One region of the Acidovorax sp. FW305-C-20-28 genome, then DNA from elsewhere that is predicted to be linked to it. Evidence: predicted binding sites of a transcription regulator. Region 1 holds the regulator's gene; the other holds the start of a gene.
The links. Region 1 encodes sigma-54, which starts transcription at its own class of promoters, with help from an activator protein. Its sites were predicted from a motif close to TGGCANGNAANCTGCTTT; they were not measured.
Positions count from the first base shown of each region.

Region 2: the regulator sigma-54 is predicted to act here: its motif matches at 1,746-1,763, upstream of AC3WOH_RS18680 (ammonium transporter).

Region 1 covers NZ_JBYSYM010000004.1:31,572-35,806, forward strand. The annotation lists gene lptA (lipopolysaccharide transport periplasmic protein LptA) at 1-519, shown strand, start outside; gene lptB (LPS export ABC transporter ATP-binding protein) at 531-1,298, shown strand; gene AC3WOH_RS06615 (RNA polymerase factor sigma-54) at 1,362-2,963, shown strand; gene AC3WOH_RS06620 (VOC family protein) at 2,964-3,341, opposite strand; gene AC3WOH_RS06625 (hypothetical protein) at 3,344-3,892, opposite strand; gene AC3WOH_RS06630 (glutaredoxin domain-containing protein) at 3,902-4,235, opposite strand, start outside.
Region 2 covers NZ_JBYSYM010000016.1:34,017-38,251, reverse strand. The annotation lists gene AC3WOH_RS18690 (ABC transporter substrate-binding protein) at 1-413, opposite strand, end outside; gene AC3WOH_RS18685 (sulfite exporter TauE/SafE family protein) at 686-1,444, opposite strand; gene AC3WOH_RS18680 (ammonium transporter) at 1,800-3,173, shown strand; gene AC3WOH_RS18675 (hypothetical protein) at 3,187-3,510, shown strand; gene AC3WOH_RS18670 (GMC family oxidoreductase) at 3,515-4,235, opposite strand, start outside.

The DNA.
Region 1 (4,235 bases):
CTCAAGCAGACCAGCGTGTTCACTGGCCGGGTGGTCATGACCAAGGGCACCATCGTGTTGCGCGGTGCGCGGCTCGACGTGCGCCAGGACGCGGACGGCTACCAGTTCGGCGTGGTCACCGCCGAGCCGGGCAAGCGCGCCTTCTTCCGCCAGAAGCGCGACACCCTGCCAGGCGCGCCCGACGAGTTCATCGAAGGCGAGAGCGAGGTCATCGAATACGACGGCCGCGCCGACAATGTGAAGTTCATCACCCGTGCGGAACTGCGGCGCTTCCGCGAATCCACGCTGACCGATGAGATCACCGGCCAGGTCATCGTCTACAACAACCTGACCGACGTGTTCACCGTGGATGCCAAGCCACGCAGCAGCACCAATGCCGCGGGCGACGCGCCCGCACCCGGTGGCCGCGTGCGCGCCATCCTGTCGCCCAAGGAAACCCCGGCCGGTGCCGCGGCACCGGCCGCACCGGCCTCCGGCACCACCCTGCGCCCCAGCAGCACCCTCGGCGGCGCCAAGTGAGCGAGGCTGCCGTGAACACCGTCGCCGCGTCCCCGGCGGAAAGCCGGCTGGAGGTGCACCACCTCGAAAAATCCTATGGCAGCCGCAAGGTCGTCAAGGACGTTTCGCTGGTCGTGCAAAAGGGCGAGGTCGTCGGGCTGCTCGGCCCCAACGGCGCGGGCAAGACCACCTCGTTCTACATGATCGTGGGCCTGGTGCGCAGCGATGCCGGCGATATCCGCATCGACGGCCATTCGGTGGCCCACATGCCCATCCACCGGCGCTCGCGCCTGGGCCTGTCCTACCTGCCGCAGGAAGCCTCGATCTTTCGCAAGCTCACGGTCGAGGAAAACGTGCGCGCCGTGCTCGAGCTGCAGCGCGGCGAGGACGGCCAGCCCCTGGCGCGTGCCGTGATCGAGGAGCGCCTCACGGCCCTGCTGACCGAGCTGCGCGTGGAGCACCTGCGTGCCTCGCCCGCACTGGCCCTGTCGGGCGGCGAGCGCCGCCGCGTGGAGATCGCCCGTGCGCTGGCCACGCAGCCGCGCTTCATCCTGCTGGACGAGCCGTTTGCCGGCATCGACCCCATCGCGGTGATCGAGATCCAGCGCATCATCGGCTTCCTGAAGGCACGCGGCATCGGCGTGCTCATCACCGACCACAACGTGCGTGAGACGCTGGGCATCTGCGACCACGCCTTCATCATCAGCGACGGCCACGTGCTGGCCCAGGGAACCCCGTCCGAGATCGTCGACAACGCCGAAGTGCGCCGGGTCTACCTGGGTGAACACTTCCGCATGTAGCCCCACGATGGAACGGACGCCCTTTGCCCACCCGCCTTCGCTGCAGTCCCGGAAGGACGCGCGATGAAGCCCGGCCTGTCGCTGCGCGTATCGCAGCACCTGGCGCTCACGCCGCAGCTGCAGCAATCGATCCGGCTGCTGCAGCTGTCCACGCTGGAGCTGGGCCAGGAGGTCGAGCAGATGCTCGACGAAAATCCGTTCCTCGAACGCAATGCCGACGAGGCGCCGCGCGAGGAGTTCGGCGTGGACACGGCCGATGCGCCGGCCCAGCCCGATGAGTACAGCTCCGACGATGCGGTCTACTCCAACGCCCCGGGCAGCAGCACGCCGAGCGAGTCCGTGGCCGACACGCCCCAGGGCGATGGGGAACTGGGCAGCAGCGCCAGCGACGAGCCCGACTGGAGCGGGGATGGCACAGTGGATGTGTCCCCCAACGATGCCGAGTGGGGCGGCGATGCGCCGGCCCGCAACCGCAACGATGGCGAAGGCGACGAGGCCGATGCCACCGAGCTGGCCCGCTCGCACGAATCGCTGACCGCCTTTCTGCACCGCCAGGCCCTGTCGCTGCGCCTGTCCGAGGTGGACAGCGCCGCACTGCGCTTCCTGATCGAATCGCTCAACGACGATGGCTACCTCGAAGAGCCCCTGGAAGAGCTGGCCATCGCCCTGGCCGGCCCCGACGATCTGGAGCAGATCGAGGAACTGGTGCACCGCTTCACCGTGGCCCTGCGCCTGCTGCAGAGCTTGGAGCCCGTGGGCGTGGGCGCCCGCAACCTGGGCGAATGCCTCACGCTGCAGCTCTCGGCCCTGGCGGCCGACGAGGACAGCGATGCCGACCCCGACACCGTGCAGACCGCGCTGCGCGTGTGCCAGCAGCCGCTGGAGATGCTGGCACGCCGCGACATCCGCCGCCTGACCCAGCTGTGCGGCGACGGCGAGGAGCGCACACGCGCCGCCATGGCCCTGATCGCCCGGCTGGAGCCGCGCCCGGGCCGCAAGTTCGTCGATGTGGAGCGCAACATCATCGTGCCCGACGTCATCGTGCGCAAGGCCGGGCGCGCCAACGGCCGCGACGGCCAGCACAATTTCATCGTGGCGCTGAACCCCGACGTGATGCCGCGCCTGCGCGTGCACGACATCTACGCCGGCGCCCTGCGCGGCCACAAGGGCGGCGAGGGCCACCAGGCCATGCAGCAGCGGCTGCAGGAGGCGCGCTGGTTCATCAAGAACATCCAGCAGCGCTTTGACACCATCCTGCGCGTCTCGCGCGCCATCGTGGAGCGGCAAAAGAGCTTCTTCACCCATGGCGAGCTGGCCATGCGCCCGCTGGTGCTGCGCGACATTGCCGACGAGCTGGGCCTGCACGAGTCCACCATCAGCCGGGTGACCACGGCCAAGTACATGGCCACGCCCATCGGCACCTACGAGCTCAAGTACTTCTTCGGCTCGGGCCTGGGTACGGAGACGGGCGGCAATGCATCGAGCACGGCCGTGCGTGCGCTCATCAAGCAGTTCGTCGCGGCCGAAAGCCCGGCCAAGCCGCTGTCGGACAGCCAGATCGCCGAGATGCTCAAGGAGCAGGGTATCGAATGCGCACGCCGCACCGTGGCCAAGTACCGCGAAGCGCTCAAGATCGCACCCGCCAACCTGCGCAAAGCGCTCTGATCAGGGCAGGTTGCGGAAGGCGCGGCTGGAGATGCTGACGGCATTGCCGTCCGGGTCCTTGGCATTGGCGAAGGCATAGCCCTTGGCCTGGTGCGTGGGTCCGAACTCCAGCCCCTGCGCCAGCGCCTGGGCCTTGAAGGCCTCCACTTCCGGCACATGGAAGCACAGCTTGACCCCTGCCTGCCCGAGCTTCACGCTTTTGGCCGCCTGGTGGATGAGGATGCCAGCCCCGCCACCGGGGGCGTGCAGCTCGATCAAGCCCTCCACCACCACCTCGCCCGTGGTCTCGAACCCGAAGTGCGCGCGGTAGAAGGCGGCGCTGCGCTGCATGTCGCGTGCATAGACCATCACGGTGCCGAGGACGGCAGGCAGAGCCATGGTCAGGGCGCCTTCGTCGCCGGCGCACGCCGCAGCGAGCGCAGCAATTCCAGAGCCTGGGCCGTGGGCTCCTGCGGTGCGCCGTTGACCAGCACCGTGAAGGTCACGCGCAGCTCGTTCATGCCCAGCACCCCCTGGGTCAGGTGCTTGTAGCCATCGGGTTCGGGCGCGCGGTCGGTGGCCGAGAAGTAGTAGCCCGTCTTGCCCGGGGCGCCCAGGTCCTGGAGGGGCAGATCGCTTTCGACGGCCTTGGGTTTGGCCCGGGCAGCGCCCGCCTGCACCAGGGCCCGCAACTCCTCGGCCGTGGGAGCCTTGGGCGCACTGCCCACGGGCCAGATGGGCGTGATGAGCATCTGCAGCACCTTGGCGTCCGGGCCGCTGATGGCCACCGAGGGCGGCAACTCCGCATGCGGGCGGCGCACCTGGGCGCGCCAGGGTGCCGGCAGGTCCATCACCAGGTCGTCGCGGCCGGGCAGGGGCACGCGCAGTTCTTCGGCAAGCACGGGCAGGCACAGCGCAAAGGCCATGGAAACAAGGGTGGTACGGAACATGGGGTGTGTTTATTGGCGTTTGGCAAAGACGGCGTCGTAGGACTGGGTGCTGAAACCGTTCACCCGCTGGCCATTGGTGAGCAGCACCGGCACGCCGCGCGCACCGATCTGCGCGAAGGCGGCCTTGCCGGTCGGGGTGTCCACATCGAATTCGCGGTAGGCGATGCCCTTGCCGCCCAGGTAGGCCTTGGCCGCCTTGCAGTAGCCGCACCAGGTGGCCATGTAGAGAGTGACCTCGCCCCGTGGCTGGGCCGCGGCAGCCGGGGCCCCTGCGGAGGCCTGGCCGGGCGCGGCCGGCGGCAGCGGGTTGCCCGGCACCACGCTGATGGGCGGGGCTTCGAGC
Region 2 (4,235 bases), on a different contig from region 1:
ACCACCTTGCCGGCCAGGTCCTTGGCGCTCTTGATGGCCGGGTCCATCGCGATGATCATGCCGCCCGAGCAGTAGTGGGGCTCGGTGAAGGTCACGGCCTTGGCGCGCTCTTCGGTGATGCCGTGCGAGGCGATCACCAGATCCCAGCGGTCCTGGCGCAGGCCGGTCAGCAGGGCGTCGAAGCCCAGGGTCTTCCACTGGATCGTGAGGCCCATCTTCTTGGCCACGAGTTCGGCCGTCTCGACTTCGAAGCCGGTCAGCGTGGTGCCGTTGAAGAAGTTGAAGGGTGCGAACTGTCCTTCGGTCGCGATGAGGATCTTGCCGTCCTTCTTCACCTCGTCCAGGGTCCGGGCCTGGGCGGAGAAGGCGGCGCAGAGCGCGAGGGCGGTGGCTACAGCCTTGAACAATTGCATGGGATGGATCCTGTACGGGGTATTTCAGGTACAAAAAATCCGGCATGCGGGTAAGCAGGCCGGAGACGAGGGGGAATGCGGCGCCTGCCATCGCGGATTGCGAGGTCTGGCGTCACGAAATGTTCACGATTATAGGGAAGGCAATTTTCCCGGCGCCACCGCGAAATGGCGCGCGAAGCCGGTTGTGTGCCAATTCACAACAGGTTTTAGAGGCGGCTCCCCAACCCGCTGCCGCGCTGGTACACGCGCGTGCGTGCTTCTTTTCAGTCGCTTCAGCGCAGGAAAGCGTCGTAACCGGTCTTGAGGATCAGGGCCCCGACCACCACGATGAAGATGCCCCGCACGAAGCCCGCACCATGCTTGAGCGCCATGTGCGTGCCGATCAGGCTGCCCACCACATTGGCCACCGCCAGCGTGACCGCAAAGTGCCACCAGACATGGCCCTTGGCCGCGAACAGGGCGATGGCCGCCACGTTGGTGGCCGTGTTGAGCAGCTTGGCCGAGGCCGAGGCGTTGAGAAAGTCGTAGCCCAGCCAGCGCACGAACAGGAAGACGAAGAAACTGCCCGTGCCCGGGCCGAAGAAGCCGTCATAGAAGCCGATGGCCAGGCCGACCAGGCAGGCGGCCACGGTTTCGGCGCTGCCGTGGAAGCGGGGGGCATGGTGCCGGCCCATGTCTTTCTTGGCCAACGTATAGGCCAGCACGGCCAGCAGTACCAGTGGCAGCAACCGGCGCAGGAAGTCGGGCGATACCACGGTGACGGCCCAGGCCCCGACGAACGAGCCGGCAAAGCCGGCCGCCGCAGCGGGCAGCAGGGCGCTCCAGCGCATCTGCACGCGGCGGCTGTATTGCCAGGTGGCCATGGCCGTGCCCCAGACGCCAGCCGCCTTGTTGGTGCCCAGCAGCGTGGCGGGCGCGGCGCTGGGAAATGCTGCGAACAGGGCCGGCACCATGACCAGACCGCCCCCGCCCACGATGGCATCGACAAAACCGGCGAGCAGCGACGCGAGGGTGATGAAAATCCATTCCATCCCTTGATTGTCGCACCTCGCCAGCTACTCTTTTGCTAGCGGCACGGCTTGCGCTGCGGGCATAAAAAAGGCGCTGGGATCGCCAGCGCCTGGAAAGGGGGTGCACCTCGCTGGGTGCTTTGTTCGGTTGTGCTTGTAGGGATGTCTCCTCGGCCCCTCGTCCAGCACACCGGGGCGCGCTTTCGAGTGACGGTACTGTAACGGCGGCACCCGCTTGGTGCATTGGGGGTTTCCCGCCCCCATTTGGGGGAGCAAACCGGCCAGAGACCGGCCCTGCCTGCCCCAAATGCGGTTTTTTGCTTGGCATGCCTTGTGCGTTGTGCGCTGTAACAAATTGCGAAAAGGGAGCTTCCAGATGCGGGCAGTCATCCATGGGTTCGTCGCGGTCGTGGCCTTGTGCCTCGGGCTGTGTAGCGCAACAGCCTGGGCGCAGGCCCCCGCTCCCGAAACCGCCGCATCGGCCGCTGCCGCTGCCCCCGCTCCCCTGGTGCGCCCCGGCCTGGTGGCCAAGGAAAGCATCAGTGCCGCCGATACCGCCTGGATGATGACCTCGACGGCGCTGGTGCTGCTCATGACGCTGCCGGGCATCGCCCTGTTCTATGCCGGCATGGTGCGCCGAAAGAACGTGCTCAACACCATGGCCAGCGTGGTGGCCATTGCGGCCCTGGTCAGCCTGCTGTGGTTTGCGGTCGGCTACTCCTGGGCCTTCACGCCGGGCAGTGCCTGGCTGGGCGGCACCGAGCGCATGGGCTTCACGGGGCTGGACTTCCAGCTGGCGGCCGGCAAGCTCGCGGTGAGCCATGTGGCGCCGGCCATCCCCGAATCGGTCTATGCCATGTTCCAGCTGACCTTCGCCATCATCACGGCGGCGCTGCTGGTGGGCGCATTTGTCGAGCGCATGCGCTTTTCCGCGATGCTGCTGTTCGTCAGCCTGTGGACCGTGTTCATCTATGCCCCCATTGCGCACTGGGTCTGGGAGCCGGGCGGCTGGCTGGCGCAGATGGGCGCGCTCGACTTTGCCGGGGGCTCGGTGGTGCACGTGAACGCGGGCGTGGCCGGCCTGGTGTGCGCCTGGTTCCTCGGGCGGCGCAGCGGCTATGGGCGCGAGCCCTTCGAGCCCTACAGCCTGGCGCTGACCATGGTGGGTGCGGGCATGCTCTGGGTGGGCTGGTTCGGCTTCAACGCGGGCTCGGCCGTAGCGGCCGATGGCCGGGCGGGCCTGGCCATGGCGGTCACCCATGTGGCGGCTGCGGCGGGGGCGCTGTCCTGGATGCTGGGCGAGGCCGTCATGCGCGGACGCCCGTCCCTGCTGGGTCTGTGCTCGGGCCTGGTGGCCGGGCTGGTGGCCATCACGCCGGCCGCCGGCTTCGTCACCCTGCGCTCGGCCGTGGTCATCGGCCTGGTGGCGGGCCTGGCCTGCTACTGGGGGGCGACGGGGCTCAAGCGCCTGCTGCGCGCCGATGACTCGCTCGATGTCTTCGGTGTGCACGGCATCGGCGGCATCGTGGGCTCGCTGCTCACGGGCGTGCTGGCCAGCCGCAGTGTGGGCGGCGTGGCGGGCAGTCTGTGGACCCAGGCCATCGGCGTGGGCGCCGTGATGCTGTTCAGCCTGGTGGGCACGGCGCTGCTGCTGTGGATCACCAACCTGGTGCTCGGCCTGCGCGTGGACGAGCAGAGCGAGCAGACGGGCCTGGATATTGCACAGCACCGGGAACGACTTGGCCAATGAGGAGCAAGCCACCATGCAGGACAGCGACAAACTCGCCATCGCAGCGCACCTGCACGTGCTGCTGCGCCGCAAGACCGGCCGTGTGACCGACACCGAGTGGATGGCGGTCAACGCCGAATACGCGATGGAGGTCGTGCGCTTCGCACGCCAGCATGCGCTGGAGGACGGAGTGCCCGAGCTGGCGGAATGGGCCGACCGGCTCGACCGCGCCGTGCACGAGCCAGCGCCCGCCCCGCAGCGCCGCCCCTTGCTGGATGCCGCCAGCCAGGCGATGCGCCAGCGCCTGGTGCCTGCTCCGGTCGTCGAGGTACCCCGCTACGTGGGCGGCATACGCTGACGGCTCACGCTCTCTGCGCCGCCAGGATCCATTCGGCCGCCTTCTCGGCCAGCATCAGCGTGGGTGAGTTGGTGTTGCCGCTGGTGATGGTGGGCATGGCGCCCGCATCCACCACGCGCAGCCCGGCGATGCCGCGCACGCGCAGTTGCGGGTCGAGCACGGCCATCGGGTCGTCGGCACGGCCCATGCGCGTCGTGCCCACGGGGTGGAAGATGGTGGTGGCGATGTCCCCGGCCAGGCGCGCCAGGTCTTCGTCGCTCTCGAATTGCACGCCGGGCTTCCATTCCTCGGGCTGGTAGGCGGCCAGCGCCGGCTGGGCGACGATGCGGCGCGTGACGCGCAGGCTGTCGGCCGCCACCTGGCGGTCTTCGGGGGTGCTCAGGTAGTTGGGCGCGATGGCCGGTGCGGCTTTGAAGTCCGTATTCTTGATCTGCACCGTGCCGCGGCTCGTGGGGTTGAGGTTGCAGACGCTGGCGGTGAAGGCCGGAAAGCTGTGCAGGGGCTCGCCGAAGGCGTCGAGCGACAGCGGCTGCACGTGGTATTCGATGTTGGGCCAGGGCTGGTTCGGATCGCTGCGCGTGAAGGCGCCGAGCTGGGATGGCGCCATGCTCATCGGGCCGCTGCGCTTCATCGCGTATTCCATGCCGATCTTCGCCTTGCCCCAGAGCGAGCTGGCCATGGTGTTGAGCGTGGGCACCCCGTTGACCTTGAACACCGCGCGGATC